DNA from 3 places in the Agrobacterium salinitolerans genome. Region 1 is predicted to be linked to each of the others. Evidence: riboswitches for the same ligand, from Rfam matches in the RefSeq annotation. Region 1 holds a riboswitch; each other region holds the start of a gene.

Evidence for each region. A riboswitch is a leader RNA that binds a small molecule or an ion and turns the genes downstream of it on or off. The one in region 1 is predicted to bind thiamine pyrophosphate.
Region 2: it holds a riboswitch for thiamine pyrophosphate, as region 1 does, so the genes downstream of both, O9X91_RS10685 (ABC transporter permease) here and thiB (thiamine ABC transporter substrate binding subunit) in region 1, are expected to answer to the same signal.
Region 3: it holds a riboswitch for thiamine pyrophosphate, as region 1 does, so the genes downstream of both, thiC (phosphomethylpyrimidine synthase ThiC) here and thiB (thiamine ABC transporter substrate binding subunit) in region 1, are expected to answer to the same signal.

The regions. Positions count from the first base shown of each region.
Region 1 covers NZ_JAPZLN010000001.1:1,594,067-1,603,850, reverse strand. The annotation lists gene O9X91_RS07705 (ABC-F family ATP-binding cassette domain-containing protein) at 1-333, shown strand, start outside; gene O9X91_RS07700 (VOC family protein) at 429-821, shown strand; TPP riboswitch at 867-977, shown strand; gene thiB (thiamine ABC transporter substrate binding subunit) at 1,016-2,029, shown strand; gene thiP (thiamine/thiamine pyrophosphate ABC transporter permease ThiP) at 2,049-3,674, shown strand; gene O9X91_RS07685 (thiamine ABC transporter ATP-binding protein) at 3,671-4,387, shown strand; gene O9X91_RS07680 (M48 family metalloprotease) at 4,641-6,155, shown strand; gene leuC (3-isopropylmalate dehydratase large subunit) at 6,208-7,617, opposite strand; gene O9X91_RS07670 (hypothetical protein) at 7,802-7,987, shown strand; gene O9X91_RS07665 (MFS transporter) at 8,042-9,319, shown strand; gene O9X91_RS07660 (calcium-binding protein) at 9,441-9,784, opposite strand, start outside.
Region 2 covers NZ_JAPZLN010000002.1:412,573-422,356, forward strand. The annotation lists gene O9X91_RS10660 (MFS transporter) at 1-830, opposite strand, end outside; gene thiD (bifunctional hydroxymethylpyrimidine kinase/phosphomethylpyrimidine kinase) at 961-1,758, opposite strand; gene thiE (thiamine phosphate synthase) at 1,755-2,417, opposite strand; gene O9X91_RS10675 (hydroxyethylthiazole kinase) at 2,410-3,144, opposite strand; gene O9X91_RS10680 (ABC transporter substrate-binding protein) at 3,141-4,091, opposite strand; gene O9X91_RS10685 (ABC transporter permease) at 4,088-4,873, opposite strand; TPP riboswitch at 5,000-5,102, opposite strand; gene O9X91_RS10690 (VWA domain-containing protein) at 5,287-6,609, shown strand; gene O9X91_RS10695 (pilus assembly protein TadG-related protein) at 6,751-8,040, shown strand; gene O9X91_RS10700 (alpha-glucosidase) at 8,066-9,784, opposite strand, start outside.
Region 3 covers NZ_JAPZLN010000001.1:1,441,054-1,450,837, reverse strand. The annotation lists gene O9X91_RS07010 (alpha/beta hydrolase family protein) at 1-480, shown strand, start outside; gene O9X91_RS07005 (beta-mannosidase) at 500-2,956, opposite strand; gene O9X91_RS07000 (DUF1839 family protein) at 2,953-3,936, opposite strand; gene O9X91_RS06995 (amino acid--[acyl-carrier-protein] ligase) at 3,943-4,851, opposite strand; gene O9X91_RS06990 (acyl-CoA dehydrogenase family protein) at 4,856-6,037, opposite strand; gene O9X91_RS06985 (acyl carrier protein) at 6,037-6,288, opposite strand; TPP riboswitch at 6,471-6,582, shown strand; gene thiC (phosphomethylpyrimidine synthase ThiC) at 6,678-8,501, shown strand; gene thiO (glycine oxidase ThiO) at 8,503-9,507, shown strand; gene thiS (sulfur carrier protein ThiS) at 9,476-9,673, shown strand; gene O9X91_RS06965 (thiazole synthase) at 9,678-9,784, shown strand, end outside.

The DNA of each region.
Region 1 (9,784 bases):
AAGGGGGCGTCGGACGAGAAGCGCAAGGCTGAGAAGCAGGAAAAGGCGAAAGCGGCATCTTCCGCCTCGGCTTCACAGGAGCCTGTAAAGGCGAAGGGCAAGCTTTCCTTCAAGCAGAAATTCGCGCTCGAAAATCTGCCTAAGGAGATGGAGAAGGCGCAAAGCGAAATCGCAAAACGCGAGCAGCGCATGGCCGATCCGGAACTTTTCACAAAAGATCCGGAGGCTTTCAACACGCTGGCGCAGGAAATGTCGAAGCTGCGCGACAAGCTGGAAGTCATGGAAGAAGAATGGCTGGAACTGGAGATGCTTCGCGAGGAACTGGAGGGCTGAAGGCATCAGTCCTTCCTTTGCCGGTCCTCCTTCGGCCTTTGACAGAAAAGCAGAATTGCCGTTCTATGCCGGCGTTCGCTTGGAGGAGTTGAAAAATGCGCATGATTTTTGTCAATCTGCCGGTCAAGAACATCGAGACGTCAAGAAACTTCTTTACTGCTCTCGGTTTCAGCTTCAACCCGGAATATTCAGATGACCACACACTCTGCATGATCGTGGAAGAGAATATCTTCGTGATGCTTCTGCAGGAGGGACGTTTCCGCGATTTCATCAACGGCGACATTGCCGATGCGACGCGAACCACCGAGGTTCTGACCTGTCTTTCCGCCGGAAGCAGGGAGGAAATCGACCGGATGATCGCCACGGCGCTCGCCTCCGGCGGTGGCAGCTGGAAGCCCGTGCAGGATCATGGCTTCATGTATGCCGGCAGCTTTCAGGACCCCGACGGACATGTCTGGGAACTGGTGCATATGACGGAACAGGGCTGACCTCGGCCATCTTGCCAATCAGGGACGGCGGGATTACACCATCATCTTGATCTAACGGGGTGTCTTTTGCGCTTTGGTGTAAAAGGCTGAGAGGCTTGCCAACCCGAAGAACCTGATCCGGTTCATACCGGCGGAGGGATTAGACGGCTTTAACGCAGACGGCTATTTCCCTATCGTTTTTTGAGGAGATACCCGTGCACCGTCGTCTTTTCCTGAATTCCCTCGTTGCCGCCTCGCTGTTTCTGCCCGGTCTTGCCATTGCACAGGATAGACAGGAACTAACCGTCTACACCTATGAGAGTTTCGTTTCCGAATGGGGTCCCGGCCCCAAGGTGAAGGAGGCCTTCGAGAAGGTTTGTAATTGCACGGTCAATTTCGTCGGCGTGGCCGATGGCGTGGCGCTGCTCAATCGTCTGAAGCTTGAAGGGGCGGGGTCCAAGGCGGATGTCGTCGTCGGTCTCGACACCAATCTTGTCGCGGAAGCAAAACAGACCGGTCTGTTCGATGTCAGCGGCATCGATGCATCGGCGGCCAAAGTGCCGGGCGGTTATACGGACGATGTTTTCATTCCCTATGATTACGGTCATTTCGCTGTCATCTATGATACGCAGACGGTGAAAAGCCCGCCGACGAGCCTGAAAGACCTCGTGGAAGGCGACCCCTCGCAGAAAATCGTCATTCAGGATCCGCGCACCTCCACGCCGGGGCTCGGCCTGCTGCTATGGGTGAAATCGGTTTACGGCGACAAGGCCCCGGAGGCTTGGGAAAAGTTCAGGAAGCGCATTCTCACCGTCACGCCGGGCTGGTCGGAATCCTATGGCCTCTTCACCAAGGGTGAGGTGCCGATGGTGCTCTCCTACACCACCTCGCCCGCCTATCACATGGTCGCTGAAAAAACGGATCGTTATCAGGCCGCCGCCTTTTCCGAAGGACATTACATCCAGATCGAGGTTTCCGGTCTCCTCAAAAACGCGCCGCGCAAGGAACTGGCAAAGCAGTTCCTCGCTTTCACGCTAACATCCGGTTTTCAGGATGCCATTCCGGAAAACAACTGGATGATGCCGGTCGCGGCGACCTCTAAGCCTTTGCCGGAGGCGTTTTCCAAACTCGTGGTGCCGCAGAAGACTTTCCTGATGGATCCGGAAGAGGTAGCGAGGAACCGCAAGGCATGGATCGATGAATGGCTTGCCGCCATGAGCATGAATTGAGGAAGGGGCACACCCGCGCATGATGCCGCGTCGCGATTACCGACGGTCGATCATTTTCGGAACGGCGGCTTTTGCTGCCGTTTTCCTGTTCATGGCGCTCGCGGTTGCGGCTCTCCTGTCTTTTGATGCCGGCGCGCCCGCTGCCGGCATCATGGATGCCTATACGCTGCGCATCCTGCGTTTCACGCTTTATCAGGCAACGCTCTCCACCCTTCTTTCCCTTTTTCTCGGCCTGCCGGTGGCACTGGCGCTTTGCCGTCGGCGCGAGTTTCCAGGAAGAATCTGGATCGTCAGACTGATGGCGGTGCCGATGGGTCTGCCTGTGATCGTCGGCGCTTTCGGTATCATCACCATCTGGGGCAGGCAGGGCGTTTTGAATTCGGCCCTTGTTTTTGCCGGGGCGGATGAGCCGTTCAGCATTTACGGTCTTTCCGGCATTCTTATTGCCCATGTGTTTTTCAATCTGCCGCTTTCGGTGCGGCTGATGCTGGCCGGGCTGGAGCGTATTCCGGGCGAATATTGGCGCATGGCGGCGAGCCTCGGTATGGGTCCGGTTTCGATTTTCCGTTTTATCGAATGGCCGGCGGTCGCGCGTCTCATCCCCGGTATTGCCGGGCTTGTCTTCATGCTGTGCGCCACCAGCTTCACGCTCGTTCTTCTTTTGGGCGGCGGGCCGGCGGCAACGACGCTGGAGGTGGCGATCTATCAGGCGCTGCGGTTCGATTTCGATCCGCAGCGGGCGATTGCGCTTTCGGTTTTGCAGATTGCCCTCACCGCAATTCTGCTCGGCCTTCTTGCCTTTTTGCCGTCGCCCGAAGCGGAGATTCCCTCGCTTGGCCGTTCCCTTCGCCGTTTCGATGGAAAAGGCGTCGGCGCCCGTCTTTGGGATGGCGTGGCAATCGTGTTCGCTGTTCTGCTGATCGGGCTGCCGCTTGCTGCCATCGCTGTTTCGGGTTTGAGGGCCGATCTGCCGCGCCTTCTGTCCGCGCCGATTTTCCTGCGCGCGGCGGTGGCCAGTCTTGCAATTGCCGCACTGTCCGCAGCTCTTGTTGTGCTCTGCTGCATGGCGATCATCGGCGCGCGACAGGCGATAGGCTCCAGACGGCAGGCGGGGCAACCCCTGCGCTTCCTCTCCGCCATGCTGGGGGCGGGGTCTTCGCTGGTGCTTTTGGTGCCGCCTGTCGTATTGGGAAGCGGGTGGTTCCTGTTATTGCGGGTTTTCGGCGATGTCAGCTTCTATGCGCCGGTCCTCGTGGCGCTCATCAATATGCTGATGGCTTTGCCGCTTGCCATGCGGGTGCTGGAACCGGCTTTCACCAGTCATTTTTTGCGCACCGGCCGGCTTTCCGCCAGTCTCGGGCTTCAGGGCTTGACGCGGCTGCGGTTCGCCGATCTTCCGGTTCTGTGGCGGCCGCTGGCCATGGCGTTTTCCTTCGCCATGGCCCTGTCTCTCGGCGATTTAGGTGCGGTTGCCCTGTTCGGGTCGGAAAGTTTCGTCACCCTGCCATGGCTGGTTTACAGCAGCATGGGCAGCTATCGTACCAATGACGCCGCCGGTTATGCCTTCCTTCTCGGTATCGTCTGCCTGCTGCTTGCCGCAGGCGGTGTTGCGCGGCAATCCCCATCAGCAAGGGCGAGCATATGACCGGCGAGGATTTTGCCGTTGAACTCAACAAGGTCAGGCTGCGGCTTGGAACGCAGGATTTCGACCTCGATTGCACATTCCCGCAGAGCCGGATAACCGCTGTCGTTGGCGCGTCCGGTTCGGGCAAGTCGACGCTTCTCAACCTCGTCGCCGGTTTCGAGGTGCCGGATTCCGGCCGCGTGATGATCGGTGGGCAGGACATGGCGGCGCTCGATCCTTCGGAGAGACCGGTCTCATCGATCTTCCAGGATAATAATCTTTTCGCCCATCTCGATATCTTCACCAATGTCGCTCTCGGTGTCAGCCCCGGGCTGAAATTACGTGTGGAAGACCGGGAACGGATTGAGATGGCCCTCGTCCGCGTCGGTCTTGCGGGTTTCGACAAACGTTTGCCGGGCACGCTTTCCGGCGGAGAAAGGCAGAGGGCGGCGCTGGCGCGCGCGCTGGTCAGAAAAAAACCGGTCATGCTGCTCGACGAGCCATTTGCCGCACTCGATCCGGGACTGCGGGCAGGTATGGCCTCCCTGCTTCTCGACTTGCATGGAGAAACAAAAAACACGGTGATTATTGTCACCCACCATCCTGACGACATAAAGAAGCTGGCGCAGCAGGTGGTTTTTCTTGATCGCGGCCGGGTTGTCTATGTCGGCTCTACCGCAGATTTCTTCGCCACACAAAATGTGAAGGCGGTGGACAGTTTTCTGAACGGGTGATCGCCTTATTTTCGACGTGTGCCGCTGGCAATCGATTTAGATGACTTCAATGGCGCTAATTTGCACTTGCCAGTTTCAAGTTGTTGCCCGAGAAAAGATGGGAATTATTGCGTTCTTCAGGAATAATCCGGACTTGATGGATCGTTTTTACCGTTTCGGCATTCATCGCCCGTTGGGGCGAATCTGTTATTCTGGTCTGCAATTAACGGATGATCAGGAACGTTAGGGGCAGGCATAGAGAATGAGAAATAGCATGACCGCAGAGGGGAGGCTCTTCTCCCGTTCAGGCCTTCGCCGTTCGGGCAGGATGGTTGTCGCCTGTTCCGTGCTGACGGCGTCTGCCGTGTTCCTGTCGTCGTGTCAGTCTCTCTTCAGCCCGGCATACCAGTCCACCTTGCGGCCGTCGGATAATCCGCAAACGGTCGAACAAGTGCAGAAGAATGATCCGCGCGCCCAGATGGGTGCACGGGAACATCCGCGCATCGTGGCAAGTTATGGCGGCGAATATCGTGACGCTAAGACGGAGCGGCTTGTCGCCCGCATCGCCGGTGCTCTGACGGCTGTTTCGGAAAACCCGCAACAGTCCTACCGCATCACTATCCTTAACTCGCCGGCCATCAACGCCTTTGCGCTGCCGGGCGGATATCTTTACGTGACGCGCGGACTGCTAGCGCTTGCCAACGATGCTTCGGAAGTGGCCGCCGTGCTTTCGCATGAAATGGGCCATGTCACCGCCAATCACGGCATCGAACGCCAGCGCCGCGAAGAGGCGGAGGTGATTGCCAGCCGCGTGGTTGCCGAAGTGCTGTCGAGCGATCTTGCTGGCAAGCAGGCGCTTGCGCGCGGCAAGCTGCGGCTCGCGGCCTTTTCGCGCCAGCAGGAATTGCAGGCGGATGTGATCGGCGTGCGCATGCTGGGCGAGGCCGGTTACGACCCCTTTGCCTCGCCGCGTTTTCTGGATTCCATGGCGGCCTATGCGCGCTTCTCCTCGGCCGACCCTGAAAACGACCAGAGCCTCGACTTTCTTTCCAGCCACCCCAACACGCCGCAGCGCATCGAGCTTGCGCGGCGTCATGCACGCGCCTTCGGCCAGGACGGCCAGGTCGGGGATCGTGGTCGCGACTGGTTTCTGGATGGCATAGACGGCCTGCTTTATGGCGACAGCCCGCAGGAGGGTTATGTCCGCGGCCAGACATTCCTGCACGGAACGCTTGGCATTCGTTTCGATGTGCCGGAAGGTTTCGTCATCGACAACAAGGTCGAGGCCGTTCTGGCGACGGGACCGGGCGATATGGCGATCCGTTTCGACGGCGTCGCCGATCCGAAACAGACGAGCCTTGCCAATTATCTGACCAGCGGCTGGGTTGCCGGCCTGTTGCCGGAAACCGTCAAGGAAACGAAGATCAACGGTCTGGAGGCTGCGACAGCCCGGGCAAGTGCGGATAAATGGGACTTTGACGTGACCGTCATTCGTGTCGGCCAGCAGATATTCCGTTTCCTGACGGCCGTGCCGAAGGGCAATACCCAGCTCGATTCTATCGCCAACATATTGCGCACCAGCTTCCGCAAGATGACGCCGCAGGAAATTGCCTCGCTGAAGCCGCTGAGGGTGCGGGTGGTGACTGTGAAGCCCGGTGAAACCGTGGCGACGATGGCGGCGCGGATGATGGGAACCGACCGGAAGCTCGACATGTTCCGCATGATCAATGCCATGAGCGCCACGGCGACGCTGCAGCCCGGCCAGCGTGTGAAGATTATTTCCGAATAAACAAAAACCCCGGATCGCTCCGGGGTTTGCTGTTCAAGCCATCATGCGGCAATCATTGCCACTCACGCACGTCGACGAAATGACCGGCGATCGCCGCCGCTGCCGCCATAGCTGGCGAGACAAGGTGAGTGCGGCTCTTATAGCCCTGACGGCCCTCGAAATTGCGGTTCGAGGTGGAGGCGCAGCGTTCGCCGGGTTTCAGGCGGTCATCATTCATGGCAAGGCACATGGAGCAGCCCGGTTCGCGCCATTCGAAACCGGCTTCGAGGAAAATCTTGTCCAGACCTTCCTGTTCCGCCTGTTCCTTCACGAGACCGGAGCCCGGCACGATCATGGCCGAAACGGTGGGAGCGACTTTACGGCCGTCAACGATCTTCGCCGCCGCGCGCAAATCCTCGATGCGGCCATTGGTGCAGGAGCCGATGAAGACGCGGTCGATGGCGATATCGGTGATGCGCGTGCCGGGCTTCAGGCCCATATACTCAAGCGCACGCCACTTGGAGGCGCGCTTGTTTTCTTCCTCGATGTCATCGGGATTGGGAACAATGCCTTCAACGGAGGTCACATCTTCCGGAGACGAACCCCAGGAGACGATGGGCGGCAGGTTGGCCGCATCCAGCACCACGACCTTGTCGTAATGGGCGCCTTCGTCGGATTTCAGCGTTTTCCAATAGGCGATGGCCTGTTCCAGCGTTTCACCCTTCGGCGAGCGCGGCTTGTCCTTGATGTAATCAAAGGTGGTTTCATCCGGTGCGATAAGACCCGCACGCGCGCCGCCCTCAATGGTCATGTTACAGACCGTCATGCGGCCTTCCATGGAGAGCGAGCGGATCGCCTCGCCGGCAAATTCGATCACGTGGCCGGTGCCACCCGCCGTGCCGATCTCCCCGATAATGGCGAGGATGATGTCCTTGGCGGTAACGCCATCAGGAACTTTACCGTCGACACGCACCAGCATGTTCTTGGCTTTCTTCTGGATCAGCGTCTGCGTCGCCAGAACATGCTCCACTTCCGAGGTGCCGATGCCATGCGCCAGTGCGCCAAAGGCGCCGTGGGTCGAGGTGTGGCTGTCGCCGCAGACGATCGTCATGCCGGGCAGGGTGAAACCTTGTTCGGGGCCGACGATATGGACAATGCCCTGGCGCTTGTCGCGCTCGGAATAATATTCGACGCCGAAATCCTTGGCGTTCTGCGCAAGCGCTTCCACCTGAATGCGGCTTTCCTCGTTCTTGATGCCTTCCAGCCTGTCGGCCGTGGTCGGAACGTTGTGATCCACAACGGCCAGCGTGCGGGCAGGCGAATGCACGGGGCGACCGGCCATGCGCAGGCCTTCGAAGGCCTGCGGGCTCGTCACCTCATGGACGAGGTGACGGTCGATGTAGAGAAGACAGGTTCCGTCTGGGTCGCGATTGACGACGTGGTCGTCCCAGATCTTGTCATATAAGGTGCGGGGTGCGCTCATGGCTCTATGCCTTGTCATGGAAAAGTGTAACCAGGGTTCAGAATGGCGTGGACAGCGGTGCTGTCAGGCGAGCCTAAGTCGGCTGGTGAGCGCCCCGGAAACACGCGCAAAAAACCGTGCCGGCAGACGCTTGTGGTCCTGCAGCACATAAACATTCTGCGCGAGACATCCGAATTTAGATCCCATGGCAGCCTTCATAGCAGATCGCCGGTTTAACGGCAACATGAATGCGCAGAGCACGGAACGCCACGGCTTGGCATTTTCCATGTGCGCTGCATCATTGCTGAATGGCCTCAACAGTCTTGTCTTGCAACGGATCTTCAATGGTTATGATGCAATGCAACTTGCCTATTTTGCGGCGCACATATAGATGGGTTCCCTTATCATTTGCGTTTCGACGAGAAATCGAAGGGAGGGAAAGCATATGGTATCCGAAAAAGCCCTTATCTCGAAGATCACCTGGCGGCTGATGCCGTTTCTTGGCCTTCTCTATCTCATTGCCTATATCGACCGCCAGAATGTCAGCTTCGCAAAGCTGCAGATGGTCGATGCGCTGAGCCTTAGCGAATATGCTTACGGCCTTGGCGCTTCGCTGTTCTTCATCGGTTACTTCATCTTCGAAGTGCCGAGCAACTTGTTCCTCAACCGTTTCGGCGCCAGCAAATGGTTTGCCCGCATTCTGGTTTCCTGGGGCGCCGTCACCATCGCCCTTGCCTACACGCAGAACGCCACGATGTTCTACATCCTGCGCTTCCTGCTCGGACTCTGCGAGGCGGGCTTCTTCCCGGGTGTATTGTTCCTGATGACGCTCTGGTTCCCGCGCGATTATCGCGGCCGTATGATCGGCCTGTTCATGATTTTCAGCGCGCTTGCCAATGCCATCGGCGCGCCGCTCGGCGGCATGCTGCTCGATCTGGATGGTTTCCTCGGCTATGCCGGATGGGAATGGGTGTTTCTCGCGACCGGTATTCCGGCGGTGATCGCGGGTATCGTCACCTTCTTTTATCTGGACGATACACCCGAAAAGGCGAAGTTCCTGAGCCGGGATGAAAAGGACTGGTTGAAGAACCGGCTGGCCCAAGAGAACAAGGGCATGGAGGAGCATGCAGAGGATGGCTTCAAGGCGCTGGTCAATCCGCGCGTTCTGTTCATGGCGCTCTGCTATGTCGGATTCCCGCTGGCCGCTTATGGTCTCAGCTACTGGCTTCCAACCATCGTGAAGAGCTTCGGCGTTTCCAACACCGCCAATGGCTTCATCAACATCATCCCTTGGGTGATCGTTGCCGTTGCCCTGTTCGTCGTGCCTTTGGCAGCCGACAAGGCAAAGAACAAGACGCCCTATATCGTCGCCCCCGCCTTCATTGGCGCCTTTTGCCTGTTGATGTCGGCCTTGCTCAGTGACCCGGTGCTGCAGTTCGCCTTCCTCTGCATCGCCGCTGCCGGCATCTTTGCCGGCCAGCCGGTGTTCTGGAGCCTGCCCGGCCGCTTCCTCAAGGGAGCAGGTGCGGCCGCCGGCATCGCCGCGATCAATTCCGTCGGCAATCTGGGTGGCTTCGTGGCGCAGAACGTGGTGCCCTGGATCAAGGATGAGACCGGCAGCACCATTGCGCCGATGTTCTTCCTTGCCTTTTGCCTGGCGCTAGCAGGCGTGCTGGTCATCATCGCAACGCGCAGAATGGGCAATCAGGTCAAAGCGGCCTGATTTTGGAATATTGCGACATCTGAAGCGGTTGCCGATCGCCGCATATGCAAAAAATCGTGGCCCGGATGTCTCCGGGCCACGATCATTTTAAGCGGCAAATAATGAATTCTCTTCGAGAGAATTACGCGGTGAACCAGTCGCTACCGGTCAGGTGGACACCGGCGACAACGATCTTTTCGCCCTTGTGCTCGCCAGTGACGTTGTAGGTGAGGATGGTGTCGTTATCGATCGTCGACACCGCCCAGTTGTCGAGTACCGTACCGACCGGCTTGAGCTTGTCCATGGCCGTGTTGAAGCCTTCGATAGTGTCGGTCGCAAAGCTCTTGGCCATGTCGCCGAGATTGAAGACGAAGGTATCGGCGCCACCGCTTGCCTTTATGTGGTCGATGCCCTTACCGCCGGTTACCAGCGAGGAGGCGAGGTTTACGCCACTCAGGTCGATAGAGTCGTTGCCTGCGCCGGCGT
Region 2 (9,784 bases), on a different contig from region 1:
ATGAGCGGCGCTCCCAGACTGCCAGCTACCGCGCCTGCCGCAGCCACGGACAGCAAGAATCCGTGCTCGGCGGCAGACAGCCCCAAAATCTCCTGGGAAAACAGAATAATGATTGTCGTCGCCATCGAAAACAGGAAGTTCACCATTCCCAAGGTCACGGCCAACCTGAACAGGAGGCGATCTTTTCGCATCCAGTTTATGCCCTCAACCAAAGCGGGCCAAAACCGCGCAGAGTTCGTCAGTTGAGGTGGCAATGTAATGAGCCAGACCATGCCGGCTGCAAGCACTAGCGCTGCAGCATCCAGGCCAAAAGGCACCGCGATACCCAGCCCGATCAGTACGCCTGCGAGCGGGGGGCCAATGAACTGGCCCATTAGTTGCTCTGCGCTCCACATCTGACCATTGGCAACCTCCAGATCTGCTGGTGCGACAATAGACGGCAAAATTGTTTGAGCAGCGTTGTCCCGCATTACCTCGGCAGAGCCGAGAAGAAAGGCGAGGCCGGCCAGCAGCCACACAGCCCCGGCCACCGGCTCGCTCAAAGCGAGCATCATGATAGCAATTACGATCCCCGCCCGGATCATGTCTGCACGCGCGATCAACTTGCGGCGGTCAGTTCGGTCAATGATCACGCCTGACGGCAGTGCAAACAGCAGCCAAGGCATGCTGCCGGCAGCTGCTACAGCAGCAATCGCGAGCGGATCGCGTGACATCAGCGTAGCGAGCCAAGGCAGCGCCAGAACAATCACTCCGTCGCCAAGGTTTGTAAGCGTTCCTGCCGTGAGAAGCAGGCGATAGTTTCGGTTACGAACCAAAAGCGGCATTGCCATCTCGAGCTGATCCCCTTCACTGTTTCCAGCAGCCTAAAGGGTAACTTGGCATCGTCAATGGAAATCATTCCGCATTCGTCACCTTAAGTTCGCGCCTATGGGGGTAAGCCCCACGCTCCACATATCGATATCACCCCCACCACCGATAAAAATGATGCACTGGCCCCCGCCCGTTCCCAACAGCAAGGCCCCGCCCGGCATCGAGCGCCCCATTCAGATAATCCTTCGAAAGCTCAACCGCCTCCCTTAATTCATATCCCTTTGCAAGATGAGCCGTAATCGCCGCCGCCAGTGTGCAGCCGGTGCCGTGGTCGTTTTTCGTCTCGACCCTCGGCGCGGAAAGCGCCTGCATGGCGCCATCCGCAAACAGATAATCCGTGCTCTCAGGCCCATCACCATGGCCGCCCTTGATGAGCACGGCTTTTGTGCCCGCCTTCAGGATCAATTCAGCCTGCTGGGCGATCTCGGTATCCGTCTTCGCCATGGAGGTCCCGGTCAGCAGCGCCGCTTCCGGCAGGTTCGGCGTAACGATGGTCGCGAGCGGCAGCAAGTCGCGCCGCAATGTCTCGATGGCGTCTTCATGCAGCAGCCTGTCACCGGAGGTCGCTACCATGACCGGGTCCAGCACCACCGGTTGAGATTGCCCCCGGAGCCGTTCCGCGATGGCGGCGATGGTTTCGATCCGCGATACCATGCCGATCTTCACCGCATTGATGGCGAGATCGGATAATACCGCATCCATCTGCGCAATAATGGTGGCGACCGAAACATCCTCGACCGTCGTCACGCCTTTGGTGTTCTGGGCGGTGATGGCAGTGATGACGCTGGCGGCATAGGCGCCGAGTGCGGAGAAGGTCTTGATATCCGCCTGAATACCTGCGCCGCCGCCGCTGTCGGAACCGGCAATGGTCAATGCAATGGCTGTCATGGCTGTCTCGCTTTCAGCGTGGCGTCAATTGCGGAGCGGAAGTCCTTGGTCGCGCTGGCAATATTGCCCGCGCGGAAAATGGCGGAAATGACCGCGACACCATCTGCGCCCGCCTCGATGACGGACGGCACACGCGCAAGATCGATTCCGGCGATAGCGCCCACCGGCATATCCGGCCTCCACTCCTTCAAAAGGGCGCGCAGCGTGGTAAAACCGTCTATGCCGACCGGCTTGTCCGGATTGACCTTGGAAACGGTTTCGAACACGCCGCCGATGCAAGCATAATCGACGGGCATTGAGGCTGCCCGTTCGGCATCAGTGCGATTCTTGACGGTGAGGCCGATGATCGCCTTTTCGCCGAGAATGCGCCTTGCGGTTTTGGCGTCCATGTCGTCGGCGCCGAGATGCACTCCATCGGCGCCCGAGGCGAGGGCCACATCCACCCGGTCGTTGATGACCAGCGGCACGCCGGTGCCGGCGATGGCCTCATGAATGGTGCGGGCGTTTTCGATCATCTCCCGCGTCGAGCCGTGCTTGTCGCGATATTGCAGAATAGTCGCGCCATTGAGTGCGGCTGCCAGAGCAAGCTCCGGCAGCGGCGCGACATCGCTAAGGCTTGCGTCGACCAGCGCGTTGAGGCGGTAATCAACCTTATTCATGCTCTATCCTCGCGTGATTTGTGACGTCCCCGGCGGAAATCTCGGAAAGCGCATCGAGAAACGCCGGTTCGAAGGTGCCGGGGCCTCCGGCGTGCTTGGCCGCAAGTTCGGCGGAAACGCCGGTGACGGCAAGGGCGGCGGCGGCCGCTGTCAACGCGTCCTTTTCCACCGCCATGAAGGCGGCGATGACGCCGCCCGAAAGGCAGCCCGTTCCCGTCACCTTCGCCATCCACGGATGGCCGTTGACGATCCTGACGCTGCGGGTTGTGTCGCCGAGGTGATCCACAGGCCCGGTCTCGATCCTCACCACATCAGACACATCGCCGATCAGGCTCATTTCGGCGTGATTACCGCGCACGATAGTCGGGGAAAGTGCGATGAGTTCGCGCGCGAACTCCAGCCGCGTCGGTGAGTAGTCGCAATGCACGGGGTCGACGATCCACGGCTTGCCGGATGCATTGGCGATCTCGATCGCCAGCCGGATGACCTTGCGCCGTTCTGCATCCAGCGTGCCGAGATTGACAGTCAGCGCATCTGCCTTGGCCACGAAACTCTCGATTTCCTCGAGCGAGGTGGTCATGGAAGGAATGCCGCCGACGACGGTGATGCCGTCTGCGGTGAATTTCTGCACCACGGTGTTCATCAGGCAATGCACGCGCGGGCGCGTGTTGCGCACGCGCTCCAGTATGTCGGCGGCCTTTGTTGCTGTTGGATAAGTCCTGGTCATGGCTGTTGCAGTTCCACGGCAATGTCGTCCGCCGCCGGCGCCTGCTTGATCAGCTGCATCTCCTGCATGAAAGCCCCGAAACGGGCGTAACGCGCGCGGTCGAGTGCGGAGGGACGCTTGGCGAAGCGCGGCAGCGTATCGAAGAAGGCCTGCTTGTTCAGCGCGTCATCAAGGTTAGGATAGGCCTTGATGAAAAGCTGCCAGGCTTCCTGCGGGTGGTTGGTGATGAAGATCGCTGCCTGTTCCACCGCGGAGAGGAAACGCGGCAGGCGGCCGTCTTTTACAAGATCGCGATGGGTGACGAAGATCAGCTCGTCATAGGCCGGCACGCCATGTTCCTCCGGGAAGAAGGAGCGGCCTTCATGTCCCTCTAGCTTCATCTGCGTCAGCTCGAAATTGCGGAAGCCACCCAGCGTGGCATCCACCTTGCCGGCGATCAGCGACGGCGAAAGCGAGAAGTTGACGTTGACGAGTTCGACATCGTCCTTCGTCAGCCCGTCCTTTTCCAGCATGCGCTTCAGCATGGCGTCTTCGAAGCCGGAAACGGAAAAGCCGACCTTCTTGCCTTTCAGGTCCTTCAGGCTCTTGATCGGACCATCGGCCAAAACGGTGACAGTGTTGAGCGGGGTTTCGACCAGCGTACCGAAACGCACGAGCGGCAGGCCGGCGTCGTGATCGAGATAGAGGTTCGGCTGGTAATGCACGCCGATATCGGCCTGCCTTGCCGAGACGAGGCGCGGCACGGCGGAGGGGTCTGCGGGCGGAACCAGTTCCACCTCCAGCCCGGCATCGGCAAACAGGCCGCGTTCCCTGGCGATCACCATCGGCGCATGATCCGGGTTCACGAACCATTCGAGCAATACGGTGAGCTTGTCGGCCGCCTCAGATTGCATGGGTGCTAGTACGCTTGCCGCTGCGACGACGAGGGAAAGAAGAGTTCGTTTCATGGTGCCGAAAGTCTCCGCAAGTATCTGAAAGGAATGGTGTGTTCTGTTTCCTTGGCCCAGGGAGCCAGATGGACTGTCGATAAGTCGACGACAAGCCGCAGCAGCACCGCCATGACGGCCAGAATGGTCATGGCGGCGAACATGCTGTCGGTCTGCATGCGGGCATTGGACTGGATCATCACAAACCCGAGCCCGGCCGATGCGCCCACCCATTCGCCGATGACGGCGCCGAGCGGGGCAAGCGGCGCGGCGACCCTGAGGCCTGAAATCAGCGAGGGCAACGCCAGCGGCGCACGCAACCGGGTAAGGATCTGCCAGTGGCTCGCCTCAGTCAGCGAGGCGGCGTCGAGGACGGCGCGATCGGTGCGGTTAAGGCCATCCGTGAAAGCGGAGGCGACGGGGAAGAATATGATGATAGCCGTCATGACCACTTTCGAAGCCATGCCGAAACCGAACCAGAGGACGAGGATGGGGGCGAGCACGAAGACCGGAAAGGCTTGCAACACCAGAACCATGGGCCAGACGAGACGGCCGAGGCGCGGGATGGCGGCAATGGTGAAGGCGACGACAATGCCGCCGGCGACGCCCGCCACAAGCCCGAGGGCCATTTCGCCGAGCGTTACCAGTGCCTGCCCGAACAGAAAGCCCGGCTGACGCCAGAACGCACCAGCGACATCGGCGGGCGATGGCAGGATATAGCGGGGCGGTGAAAACAGCCACGTTCCCGCCTGCCAGAAAACCAGCAGAAGACCGACTCCGATCAGTGCATGGGTGGCACGCATGAGCCGGACCTCAGACGCAGACGCACCGTGTGCGAAGGGTGGAAGGTTTCAGCATCGTCACTCGTCTCCAGATGTGGCAATCTCGGAGATCAGGCAAAGCGAAGAAGGAGAAAGGGCGGCGCCCCTTGGGCGCGACAATTCCGTTCCTACGCCGGCATGACCCGGATCAGGTTCAAGGGTCCGGCTCAACGCCATCTCAGCACCGTCTGGTGCTCCCCTCGGAAGAGATTGTTTTGTAGGACATGATCTAAAAATGTCAACGGCCTCCGCTGACAGATCATGGGTCGTATATATATTACTTAAATATAGTTATTAGTAATACCGAATTTATTGTAAATTAGTTATATCGATAAACTATATCGCAACGGCACTCAAATAAACCTCATCCGAATTCTGATAATTCGGAGATGAGCTTGAAAAACATCTGGCGGGACAAGTCTGGAAACTTTGCAATTCTTAGTGCTCTGTTGATCATACTGATCGTCGGATCTGCCGGCGTTGCGCTGGATGTCGTTCGGGCCATGAGCGTGAAATCCGATCTTCAGATGGCAGCGGACTCTGCGGCTCTGGCCGTGGTTGCGGAAAGTTCAGCCAGTGCCGAGGCTGCACGGCGAATGGCCAGCAACGGCGTCATTTCGGTCGGAAAGGAAGAGGCTGAGGCTTTTTTTCACAGCAATCAGCGAGGGAACCCGGAATATCGCCTATTGGCGCTCGATGTACAGGTGAAGAAGAATGGCACCGTGATCGAATCGTCAGTGAGTTTTAAGGCTTCGCTTAATACAACGCTCTCCAGAGTACTGGGAAAGGATTTCCTGACTGTCTCCGGCAGTGCAACTGCCAAATATGAGACGGAAACCTATACCGATTTCTATCTGCTGCTCGATAACTCGCCTTCCATGGGTGTCGGCGCAACGCCCGCCGATGTGGCAACGATGAAAGTTGCCCTCGGTTGTGAGTTCGCCTGCCATCTCTCATTGCCAGACGGGTCTTCCAATCCCAACAGCAGCTATTTCCGGCTCAGAAACAAGGATCCGAAGGCCCGAGGTTACATAAACGCGACGACGCGCATTGACGTGGTCGCAAAGGCAACCGCAAGCTTAATGGATACTGCCGAGGACACTCGCAAAAGACCCGACCAGTATCGCATTGCGGTCTATACTTTTGGAAAGACAGCAGAGGATGCCTTTTTTAACAAAGACCTTCCGGAAATTGTCTCGCGCACCTCGGATTTGCAGGGGGCCAAAAAAAAGGTCAAAGAAATTGAGTTGATGTCAGTTCCAGACCATCATTACAAAAGCGACCAGCATACGAATTTCGACCGTGCACTGACGAGAATCATACCGAAGATGGGAACATCGGGGAATGGCGCGAGTTCCGCTACACCTGAAAAAATCCTGTTCTTCGTGTCGGATGGCGTGGCCGATGCTGCAAAGGCCGCATGTACCAAGAAAAAGATTTGGAATGGACGCTGCCAGGAACCCATAGACACCAAGCTGTGCGACAACCTCAAGAAACAAGGATTCCGTATCGCCGTGCTTTACACGACGTATCTGCCGCTTCCTGATAATCCTCACTACAAGAATTGGATCGCACCATTCGAAACGGAAATCGGCCCGCGCATGCAAGCCTGCGCCTCCCCTGGCCTGTTCTTCGAGGTCAGTCCTTCGCAGGGCATCAGCGAGGCCATGTCGGCGCTTTTTAAAAAGGCGATCAGCTCGCCACGCCTGACCAACTGATGACCAGCATAGCGGAAGGCTGGTTGGATCGGTATTTAGTTATTTAGGAAATTAGATTTATCGAAAATTAGTTATCCTTTGAAACTGCCCTTCAACATTCTTTTTCTAAGTTCTGTCTCCAAAAGCGCTATGGGGGCAGATTTGAAAAATATCTGGCAGGATAGATCAGGAAATTTCGGAATTCTAACTGCTTTGCTTTTGGTGCCGCTCATCGGTACGGCCGGCGTTGCGCTGGATGTGACTCACAGCATGGCCGTAAAATCCGATCTGCAGATGGCAGCGGATGCCGCAGCCCTTGCGGTGGTTGCCGATACATCGTCGAGTGTTCAAAAGGCGAAGGAAATGTCGGGCGATGGCGTCATTTCGCTCGGCGCTGATGACGCCTCCGCATTCTTTGAAAGCAATGAGCGGTCCAATCCCGATTACAAGCTTCTGTCTCTGGATGTGTCGGTGACCAAGCACGGTAACGCGATCGAATCCTCGGTCAGCTTCAAGGCTTCCATTGACACGACGCTTTCACGGATACTCGGGGAGGATCTCATTACCGTTTCGGGCAAGGCGACCGCCAAATACGAGACGGAAACATTCAGCGACTTCTATGTGCTTCTTGATAACACCCCCTCAATGGGCGTCGGCGCCACGCCAACCGACGTTGCCACCATGGTCGCGAATACGAGCGACAAATGTGCTTTCGCCTGTCACATCGTGAAAGACGGTGTCGTGGATACGAACAGCTATTATTATAAGGCGAAAAGTCTCGGCGTGACGACGCGCATCAATGTGGTCGCAAAGGCAACAGCGAGCCTTATGGACACGGCGAAGTCCATGCGCAAAAGCAGCAATCAATATCGCATGGCAGTCTATTCCTTTGGAGAGAAAGCCGAAGATACGAAGCTGCTTGAGGTCGTACCGCTCACGTCGGATCTGGCGACGGCGAAGAAGAAAGCCGCTGAAGTTGATCTCATGTCTATCCCCAAGCAGGGATTCAACAACGACCAGCAGACGGATTTCGACCGGGCACTGACCCAGATCGGGGACAAGATCGGCACCTCCGGCACGGGCGCGAGTTCGGCGAGCCCGGAAAAGATCGTCTTCTTCGTGACCGATGGTGTCGGCGATAGCTATAAGCCATCGACCTGCACCAAAAAAACGACGAGCGGCCGCTGTCAGGAACCGATCGACGTCAAATATTGCACGAAGCTGAAAGAAAAGGGTTTTCGCATCGCCGTGCTCTACACCACCTACCTGCCGCTGCCGACCAATGACTGGTACAATAGCTGGATCAAGCCGTTTCAGCCGGAAATCGGCACGCGCATGCAGTCCTGCGCTTCTCCGGGCCTGTTCTTCGAAGTTAGCCCGTCGCAGGGCATCAGCGATGCGATGACCGCGCTTTTCAAGAAGGCCATAACATCACCCCGTCTGACGGGGTGATGACAGGGACGACCTCGGCTATCGTTCAGTTGATTGTGCGAAGCTGCTCAAACAGCGGACGATGGCTGCTATCTGCACGATAGAACACCGCTGGTTCGCCGAGCGGCGCCGCCACGGTGACGTTGTGTCCGCCGGGATAATGCGCACCGCTCCACAGGTGTACCCATTCACCGTCGCCCGGAAGATAGAGCGAGCGTTGCGTTTCACCCGCTTTCCACACAGGTGCGACAAGTATGTCCGGCCCGTAAAGATAGCAGTCCTGAATCGCAAAGGTCTGGCGATCATTTTCGTAATGCAAGAAGAGCGGACGTTGCACCGGCAGGCCTGTTCTTGCCGCTTCCGCGGAGAGCGATTTCAGATAGGGGGCCAGCGCGACATAGATGGATGTCATGCGGGCGAAATGGGAAAGAACCGTTTCATCCTGATCGATCTGGAGATTGTCGCGCGGCCGGTTGCCCTCGTGGGTGCGCATGACCGGCGTGAAGGCGGCCATCTCCGTCCAGCGCATGATGAGTTCCGCTGTGCGGACATTGCCGAACAGGCTGGTGTAACCGCCAATGTCGGAATGGTGATAGGCATTGCCCATGAGGCCGGAGGAGAGCGCGCCGCAGATGACGGTGACAAGGCCGTCGTGACGGGAGAAGTCTACCGACTGGTCGCCGCCCCAGATCAGCGGGCAATGGGCCTGCACACCGGTGAAGCCGGCCCGCATGAAGAACAGTGCTTCACCGGTCTTGCCCCGATTTTCGACGCCCTTCGCGTTGACCTCGGCCCAGAGCGTTGGCCAGGCATTGTGCATCAGCTTGGCATCGACGCCGTTGGACAACGTGATGTCGATCGGCAGATATTCGCCGAAATCGGCCATCCAGCCGGAGAGGCCGAAATCGAGCATGTTTTTGCCGATGATCTCTTCGGCGAACCAGTCGGCGGCGGCCGGATTGGTGAAATCGACTACGCCGCAATCGAACTCGCCGAAATCCACCAGCGCCGTTTTGCCATCGGCGTCGGTTGCGAAATAGCCGGCTTTTTCGGCGACCGGGAAAAGCGGGCCGTCGACGCAGAGATAGGGGTTCACGTAACCGAGGAAACGAATGCCCTGATCGGCAAGCTCCGCAATCTTCTGGCGCAGATGCGGGTAGCGGGTCTCATTCGCCTGCCAGTCCCAGAACAGACGGGCGCCGAAGGATGTCTGGCGCAGACCCACCCAGTCCTCGCACCACAGGCCAGATACCTTCGTTCCGGCCGCCCGGATTTTCTCCAGTCTGGTGAAGGAGTTGACGCCGTCCTTTAACCCTATGATCGCACCGCCATAAATCCATTCCGGCAATTCCGGCTGGCGGCCGAACCGCAGTGAAAGCGCAGACACGATATCGGTGAAATGATCGCCGGCGAAGAATTCGATCTTTTCGGGGGTGGCCCAGATTTCGATCTCGTGGAAATCGCCGTTGCGGAAATCGAAGACCGAATAGGCGCTTGTCTCCACGTGCAGGGCGTATTTGTGCGACGACAGGTAAGTCGGCTGCGGGTAGTTGGTATTGTAATAATCGCCACCCGCCTTGCCGCTGACATCGGACTTGAAAGTGATTTCGGTGGTCTTATCGCGGCCGACCCCGGGCTCGGAGGTCCAGAGCGGGAAGCGCCGGCCGCGCATGTCGAAATAGGACATCTGCTCGCCGCCGCCCCAGACATGCTCGTCCGCCTCCGCGACGATACGCAGCCAGAGGCGATTGATCGTCTCGTCCAG
Region 3 (9,784 bases), 150 kb from region 1:
AATCCGGTTGTCTTCCATTGGCGCAAAGGCCGCTCGGTGGATGAGGCCCTGCATAAACGCCCGCGTTCCTTCGGGGAATACAGCCAGCGCTTTCGACAGGGCGCGACATTCAGGCGTCTCGTCAGCGGTGATGTCGATGTGGCAAGTGCGGGGCTGAATATCGTCAAGGCGACGATCAAGAGGCTTTCGACAAAAACGGCGAGGCTGTTCCGCAGGGGCAGCGAGGAAGGGCGTGCCGTCTATGGCGCATTCGACAAATTGAAAGCGAATGATACCGCCGTTCATCTGCTCTACAGCGACAACGACGATGGTCTGGAGCACTTCCAATATTACTTCGACGCCAATGGCGAAGGACTGGCGGCCTATAGGAACGTGTCGCTGACCATTATTCCCGATGCCGATCACAATCTTTCAACGCCGGAAGCAAGGCAAGTCTATATCGACGCGGTGAAGCGGCTGGCTCTCGAGCATTTGCAGTAAAATGCCTGGCCGTCATCCCCTAGAAGGAAAATCGCCGGCTGGAACCCAGTGAGACGACCTCTCCGGAAGGAGGAGCTTCCGTCGCCGGGGTCTCCGGCAGGAGGCTGATTTTTCTGGTTTCGCCGGGGCCGAGGTGGAACCAGTTTTCCGAGGCGTAATAACCCTGCACTTCGACATGGACGGATTGCGCCAGTCGGTCCGTGCCGATTTCAAGAGACCAGTTGCCGCTCGTTTCACTGATCGCGACCTGAAGGTTTGCGGCGTGCAGCGCCTTTTTACGGCCGAGAGGGAAATGGAATGCGTCGGCGATCACGTGTCCTGTCGCAACGTCGCGAAGCCGGGCGACGGTAACGTCATGGGATGGAGGGCCGAAACGATAGGCATAGGTCGTGTCGAAAAAGGCGCCGAACAAATCTGTTGCGGCAATGGTCTGGCTCTGTCGGGGTAAAAGCGTGAGCGGTCGTTTGGCGTGGACAACGGGTTGCACACCTTCGCGCAGGCAGCTCAGTTCCAGCATGGCTTCGAGGCCGCCGCCGGTCTCGTTGATGAGGTGTATATCCAGCCCGTTCGTGCCCTCATCGGAAAAAGTAACCTGAATGGGGCGGAACGCCCTTTTCAACGCGTGCCAGACAGATTTGGGCCGGCCGGTGGCATCGATGACACCCCAGCCGGCGCCGGGAACGAGATCTTGCAGGGTCCAGACCAGAGCGCCCTGACAGGAGGAGCCGCTGCGCCGCCATTCGGCGAAAGTCGCCTCCATGACCTCGGCTGTGGCGGCCCGGGACATGTCGAGATAAAGGCCGCCGTCTTCGCGACGCAGAACATCCGGTTCGACGCCGTAGAGCAGGTTCAGATAATGGCCGCGAACATCCTCGAAGTCCCAGGATGCCCCACGATCCCGCGGTGCGCGCGCCTTCCATCGCGGATCGTGCACGGCCATGCCGGGTAGATATTTGTCCAGTGTTTCCTGTTCGGGAATATTGGCGAAGGCGAGGCATTCGGCGGCGAAGCGCAGATCGGCGCGGCGCGCATCTTCCAGCGGGCGGCAATAGGCGCCCACGCCGTAATAGTGGCCGACCCCGGCGTTGGGAAAGAAGGGCAATGCACCGCCGGAGGGGGAATTGGCGACATAGGCTGCATCCGGCCGTTTCTCGGCAAGGAGTTCCGGCAGAACCTCCTCGGTGAGCGTTCCCTTCCATATCTGTTCCGGCAGACCGAGCATCGCGCCCTGCTGGTACATTTCACTGCCGCCGCAAAAGACGGTGAGCGATGGAGAAAGCGCGGTGGCTTCGAGGAACTGCGAGATTTCCGTGACGATATGCTGGCGCAGGCTCTCGTCCTTTGCCGGGTAATCGAAATTGGCGAGCATGGCGTCCTGCCAGACCATAATGCCTAATTCGTCGCAAAGGGCGAAAAATTCCGGCGTCTCATAAGCCATGGTGCCGCCGATGCGGATCATGTTCATGCCGGCTTCCGCGGCTTTTCTAAGCCATGGCTCGTAGTCGGCCCCTGTTCCCGGCAGGCGCACGATATCGGCTGTCGTCCAGACCGCACCGCGGCTGAAGACCGGCTGACCGTTCACCTTGAGGCCGAAACCGTTACCGTCTTCGCCATGATCGATCTCGACCCGCCGGAAGCCGGTACGCCCCAGCCTATGTTGTTCGCCGTCCAGTTCCAAAAGCGTGTCGTGCAGCGCAGGCCTGCCATGGGTGTGCGGCCACCATGTTTCGACATCGGGTATGTGGAGCTCGCCGGAAAACTTGCCGTTCTCATCCTTGGAAAGATCGGCGCTATAACCCGCGCAGCCAAGCCGTGCCGATTGTATGGGCCGGCTGGTTTCCAGCGAGATGGCGACAATTCCCGTTCCTGCCTCGTCCAGTGAAGATCGGAGCGTGCAAAGTACAGCTTCCTGTCTGATCAGACTGATGGGCCGCCATGGGCCAGCGGCGTGGATTTCCGGGCACCAGCCGGGCATGTAACCGAGTGCGGTGGTGCGGATCAGACGCAAACCCTGGGTATTCATCATCTGCGGCCGCCAGCGGGCGCGGGGGCCGGTTTTTTCAAGTCTCGGCGCAAGCGCCCGGAAGCAGATGCAAAGCTCGTCCGCGCCCGTGAGTTCGACCGGCACTTCCAGCCTTTCGAACATGCTCTGGCTCGCGGCGATCAGCTCGCCATTGAAGAAGATTTCAGCAATGGTGGAGAGACCATCGAAGCGCAGGGCGGCACGCTCCCGGGCATCGGAAATCATTGTCAGCCGGTACCAGGCATCCCTGTCATTGAGGGGGCGCGGAGCGAGACGGTCGAATTTTCCGGCCGCCTCCAGAGCCTGCGCCACGGTGCCGGGAACGGAAACGTGAAGGCTTTCGAGCGATGCGGGAATATCGGCCGGCGTCTCATAGGCATCGGCCGGTGTCAGCGTCAGCGTCCAGCCTTCACTCAGCGATTCCTCGCTTTCGCCGGGAAGATAAGTCCTCACGCGGCCTCGCTGGCATCAGTGAGTTTAGTCGAAAGCGCTTCCATTACGCCGTCCCATGCATCCGCTGCTGGATCGAGCACGGTGGCCAGCGCATCAAATTTGCGGCGGGTGACGGCGCGGGCAAGCTGGAACTGCACGGTCTTGGCAACCTCGGAAATCTTGAGCGCGTGGTCTCTTGCTTCAGAAAAACCGTCCGCGTCCAGCCATTCGAAGTGGCTTGCCGCCAGTTCGAAATTGGCGCCGAGCTGGCGCAGCGTGTTGAACGCGTATTTGTGAAAAAAACCGAAGGGTCGGTCGGCGACCTTTTCCACCTGCGTCGGAAAAACGCCGGCAAAAGCGCGGACCGGATTGGTGGAGGGCCGTCTGGAAAAATGGAACTTCAGGAGCCGTTCGGCCGTCTTGCGAATATGTGCGGGCGAGGGGCTGCTATCCGCGAATTTTGCAAATTCGGTATAGGGCAGGAAGGGTGGGTCGGTCTCGGCGAGATGATGCTGGAACAGACCGTCAAAATCTTCGCCTGCAAGATGGAAAAAGCCGGCATTGTGGAAATAGTCGAGTTCGCGGTTTTCGAGGTCGAGCCGGTTGATGGCGACGGTGGTCTTGCCATGTTCTTTCCGATAGCCCACCCCATGGGTATCAGGCATATAGAAGCTGTCCATCTCGATCAGGCAGATGCGGCCGCGTGCGAGCTGCGCGTCGATGTGATTTTCCACCCTGTCGAAGATCGCAAGCTCGGTGGTGCGAACGCCATAAAGCGCCTCGAGGTCTTCCAGCGGCACCTTGAAGAAGGTGAACTGGTCGCCTTCGAAATCCTGCGTCAGCGTGAAACCGAACATGGCCTCTGGCGGCAGGCCCTTCGAGGCCAGCACTTCGATCCACAAATCGATGTAGCAATTGGTTTCCGGCCACATTCTCTCGGAGGAATGGAGCGGATGCTGCACATAATTTTGGGGATCGAGACCGGGAAAAATCTGCCGCATGAATGATCAGCCCCAGAGCGTTTCCACGACCTTCGCAGGCCATTTCTTCACATCGAGACCATGATGCGCAAACAGCGCCAGCGCGATGCGCTCAAGGCCGAAACCGACGCAGGCGGTATGGGCAACATCGCCATTATCGAGGTTCAGGCCCCACTTCTGGCCGAAAGCATCCTGGTGGTAGTTGAAACTCATGCAGGCTGTTGGGTTCGTCGTCGATGTGACCGGGATCAAGAGTTCGAATTTCAGGTTCTGGTCGCGCTGGTTGTTGGCGAGCATTTTTCCGGCGCGGCCGAAGAAGGGATCGTTGGCGATATCGATGGTGACGTCGAGCCCGACCGCTTTCATCATTTCCACGCCGCGATCCATCCAGGTCTGGCGGAATTCGGTGACGTTCGCCTCGGTGCCCATGCAGACATATTCACGCATGCGGAAAAGCTGCTGGCGCGCCGGATCCTTGGAGGGTTCATGGCGGAAGCAATAGGACTGGATGTCATAGAGGCCGCCGCCGGCAGGTAGCGCGCCGCGCTTGGCAATCGTCGGATAAAGGGGGTAGCAGGCCGCCGGCGTCAGCACGATGTCGGTGGCTTTCTGGTCCTTGGTCCAGTCGCCGCCCTCATCCATCGTCTTCAGCAGGCTGACATGGTCGAGCTCACAGCCGCAGAAGGAATGGACCGTGCCGGCGAGCTGCGGGAAGCTCTTCATGTAACCGCTCTTTTCGAAATAGGCGCGGTTGATGCCGGGCGGGAAGCGGATCGCTTCGGCGCCGTCAGCGCCACCGGTGCGGTCGATCAGCCGCTCGAAGGCGGCAATCACATCCTCGAACTGGCCGCTGCGTCCATAAAGACCGTCCACACCGGTTTCAATCAGCAGGCCTTCTTCGAACAGTCGATCGAGAAACGATGTTTGCATGTCCATGGTCTTATCCCAAGAGGCTGGTGTCCTGCTTGTGAACCAGCAGGAGATTGGCGGAATTGCCGAGAATGCGGTCGTTGGAAATCATCAGCCGGGCGGAATGTGCGTCGCGCAGGTGTCGGCCGAGACTGTAGGGTGTGCCGTTCTTGTAGCCCATGATGCCGCAGACCAGCATGGCGTGGTCGATGATCTCGAGAATGGTTTCCGAAGAGCAGATCTTCACATTGTTCATGGCGACGGCAAAGGCCATGGACATCAGTTTTTCGGGGTCGCTCTTGGTGTCCTCGTAAGCCTTGATGCCGGCGATGATGTTGGATTTCACGACCTGCAGCTTGGTGGAAACTTCAGCAAGGCGGATTGCGCCGGGAGGAGCGGTGCCCGGCGATTTGCGCGCCGCGGCTCTGACGAAAGACTGGGCGCGCAGCACGGCGTCCGAGGCGATGCCATACCAGACGGCGCTCCACAGGAGATGCGAGCTTGCAAGCATGGATTGTGCGGCGATTTCGGCAAAGGGTTTCGGGAATATCTGCGCCGCCGGCGCTTCGCCGCGGAACAGGAAGCCGTCCGAACAGGTGCCACGCATGCCGAGCGTATCCCAGACATGGGTCTTTTCGAGCGTGTACTGATTTTTCAGGAAGACGGTCATCACCTGGTCGGCGGGCGCGGCATCCTTGTGAGCGCGCGAGGTGATGAGGATCGCATCGGCATTGCTGCCATAGGAAATGACGGTGGCATCCTTTTCCAGCCGGCAGCTATCGCCTTCGACTTCGATCGCACAGATGGAGTTGCGCAGATTGCCGCCGATGCCGCCTTCCGTGGTGGCGGAGCCGAGCAGGAGCTGTTCGTTGGCAACGCGACGCATGAAGCCCGGATGCCAGTTGCTCTCGACGCCATGTTCCACAAGGCTTGACAGCTTGATGTGGTGCATGGCGAAAATCATCGCGGTTGCCGAACATGCCTGCCCGAGCCGGGCGCAGATATCGGCGATTTCCTGTAAGGAAGCGCTTTCGCCGCCCAGCGAAGAGGGGACCTGAATGCCGAGCAGACGTTCCTGTCGCAGCGCATCAACAGCTTCCTGCGGAAAGCGGCCGGTGACATCTACCGCATCCGCATGTCTGGCGGCAATTGCCGCGACACGGCCCGCGCGCGCGGACAGCGTTTCATCCTGCGGCGCTACGGTGACGTTCATCAGGCTGCCTCTTTACCATCCAGAATGAGCTTAACGGTGTCTTCAATCGCCCTGATGCTCGCAAAGGATTTGCGGTTCAGGAGATTGTCGGGGAATTCGATGTCGAATGCCTCTTCGATGCCGAGCATCAATTGTACCGACGCAAAGGAAGAAAGGCCCGCTGCATAAAGATCGGCTTCGTCTGCAATCGTATCGACGGGGGTTGGAAGCTGGCCGAATTTTGCCAGTATTTCACGAATAGTCGCATTCATTCCGACGTATCTCCAATGAAATCAACATTAGGTAGGTTTGTGCTTATCGTTATGCCGCAAACGATAATATTCGCCTAAACCGTTAGGTTAATTACAACTAACGGCAGCATGCGACATTCCCGCACCTTTGCCAAGTACGGATCGTCGGCCTTGACAAATGCCGGGCGGTGTTTTTTGCTGGGACCATTCACCAGGGGTGTCCCGTCAAGGGGCTGAGATTCTGCTTTCATGCGCAGTGACCCGTTGAACCTGATCCAGTTCATACTGGCGTAGGGACGGTGCAAAGACCTGATGTCGGGCGGGCGCATGACGTTGCGTTTCGGCAATTCGGTATTTTCCATCATTCCGGCTCGAACTGGGTCTCCACTGTCAAACTTTGGAGCCTCAAGATGAATATCGCTGCCAAGACTATCCCGCTTACGGTCACCACCGGGCCGCATGCCGCCTCCAAGAAAATCCACAAAGCCGGCATTCTACATCCCCATATCCGCGTGCCGATGCGCGAGATCGCCGTTCATCCCACAGCCGGCGAACCGCCGGTGACGGTCTATGATTCTTCCGGCCCCTATACCGATCCTGCCCATGCCGTTTTGATTGAAAAGGGTCTGCCGCGCCTGCGTCAAGACTGGATCGTGGCCCGCGGTGATGTCGAGGCTTATGAGGGGCGACACGTCAAGCCGGAGGATAACGGCTTTGCCACAGGCGAGCGCCTGACGCCTGAATTCGGTGTGCGTCACCAGCCGCTGAAAGCGACGGCGGGCAAGGCGGTGACGCAACTTGCCTATGCCAGGGCGGGCATTATCACGCCGGAAATGGAATTCATCGCCATCCGCGAAAATCTCGGGCGCGAGGCCGTGAAAGAAAAGCTCGCGCGTGACGGCGAAAGCTTTGGCGCGCATATTCCTGATTATGTCACGGCGGAATTCGTGCGTCAGGAAGTGGCGTCGGGCCGCGCCATCATTCCGGCCAATATCAACCACCCGGAACTTGAGCCGATGATCATCGGCCGCAATTTTCTCGTCAAGATCAACGCCAATATCGGCAATTCCGCCGTCACCTCCTCCATGGCTGAAGAGGTGGAGAAGATGGTTTGGGCCATCCGCTGGGGTGCGGATACCGTCATGGACCTGTCGACCGGCCGCAACATCCACAATATCCGCGAATGGATCATCCGCAACTCGCCGGTGCCGATCGGCACGGTGCCGCTTTATCAGGCGCTTGAGAAGGTCAACGGCATTGCCGAAGATCTGAGCTGGGAAGTGTTCCGCGACACGCTGATCGAGCAGGCGGAACAGGGCGTGGATTATTTCACCATCCATGCCGGCGTGCGGCTGCATTACATCCCGCTCACCGTCAACCGCGTCACCGGCATCGTTTCGCGCGGCGGCTCGATCATGGCCAAGTGGTGTCTGCATCACCACAAGGAAAGTTTCCTTTATGAGCATTTCGACGAGATTTGCGACATTTGCCGCGCCTATGACGTCTCCTTCTCGCTTGGTGATGGCCTGCGTCCCGGGTCGATTGCCGATGCCAATGACGCGGCTCAGTTTGCCGAGCTGGAGACGCTCGGCGAGTTGACGCAGATCGCCTGGGCGAAGGATTGCCAGGTGATGATCGAAGGCCCCGGCCATGTGCCGATGCACAAGATCAAGGAAAACATGGACAAGCAGTTGAAGACCTGCGGCGAGGCGCCCTTTTATACGCTCGGGCCGCTCACCACCGATATTGCGCCCGGTTACGATCACATCACGTCGGGCATCGGTGCTGCGATGATCGGCTGGTTCGGAACGGCGATGCTCTGCTACGTCACGCCCAAGGAACATCTCGGCCTGCCTGACCGTAACGACGTGAAGGTCGGCGTCATCACCTACAAGATCGCTGCCCACGCCGCCGATCTCGCCAAGGGGCATCCGGCAGCACAGGTGCGGGACGATGCGCTGTCGCGCGCGCGGTTCGAGTTCCGTTGGGAGGACCAGTTCAACCTGTCGCTGGACCCGGATACGGCGCGCTCCTTCCATGACGAGACGTTGCCAAAGGAAGCGCACAAGGTCGCGCATTTCTGCTCCATGTGCGGGCCGAAATTCTGCTCGATGCGGATTTCCCACGATATCCGCGCCGAGGCGCAGAAGGAGGGGCTGGAGGCCATGGCCGCACGCTTCAAGGAAGGCGGTGAGCTTTACATGCCGCTCGCGACCCCTGCGGATGCCGAATAGCATGCGCGTTCTGGTCAAGGGAACGGGGGTCGCCGGTTTGACGGCGGCCTTCGAACTGGTGCGGACCGGCGTTACTGTCGAGGTCTGCGAGCGCAATGCCGAACCTTCTCGCGGTGCATCCTGGTATGCGGGCGGCATGTTGGCGCCCTGGTGCGAGCGTGAAAGCGCTGAAGCGGCGGTTCTGACGCTCGGTCAGGCGGCGCTCGACTGGTGGGATGACGCGACACCCGGCCTTGTCGTGCGGCACGGTACGCTGGTCGTTGCGCCAGCCCGCGACAAGGTGGAGCTTTCGCGTTTCGCATCGCGGACCGCTGGCTATCGCTGGGTGGATGAGGGCGAAATCGCCGCGCTGGAGCCTGATCTTGCCGGGCGATTTCGTTCCGGGCTTTATTTCCCGGGCGAGGGGCACCTCGATCCGCGTCTTGCACTGAAATCGCTGCATGAGCGGCTCTGCACCATGGGTGTACGGTTCCATATGGGTATCCCGTTGGATGAAGAGCCGTTCGACCGCGTGGTGGATTGCACTGGCTCTGCGGCAATCGGCGGGATTTCCGATCTTCGCGGTGTGCGGGGAGAAATGCTCTATCTCGCCACGCCGGAGGTTTCCCTGTCTCGTCCTGTCCGGCTGCTGCATCCGCGCATTCCGCTTTACATCGTGCCGCGCGAGCCGGGTCGTTTCATGGTGGGCGCAACGATGATCGAGACGGAAGATGCGGGCGCCATTTCCGCCCGCTCAATGATGGAATTCCTGAATGCCGCCTATGCCGTGCATCCGGCTTTCGCGGAGGCGGAAATCATCGAGACGGGCACCGGCGTGCGCCCCGCCTATCCTGACAATCTGCCTGATGTCACGCAGGATGGCCGGACCATTTTCATCAACGGCGCGCACCGGCACGGCTTTCTGCTGTCGCCGGCGATGGCGCGGAAGGCGGCTGAAGTCGTTTGCCAAACTCTCTCTCAAAAGGAACGGGATCATGAAACTTCTGGTGAATGGCGACGAGCTTGATCTCGCCGCCGAGACGCTGGCCGGCCTGCTTGCCAGCCTCGAATACGAGGGTGAGTGGCTGGCGACGGCGGTGAACGGTGACCTGGTGCATTCGGAAGAGCGCGCCGATTATAGGTTGAAGGCCTTTGACCGTATCGAAATCCTCTCGCCGATGCAGGGAGGCTGAAACCATGCTGACGCTCTATGGCCGCGAGGTCTCATCCCGTCTCCTGCTCGGCACAGCGCGCTATCCGTCTCCTGCCGTGCTTGCCGACGCCGTGCGGGCGAGCAACACAGA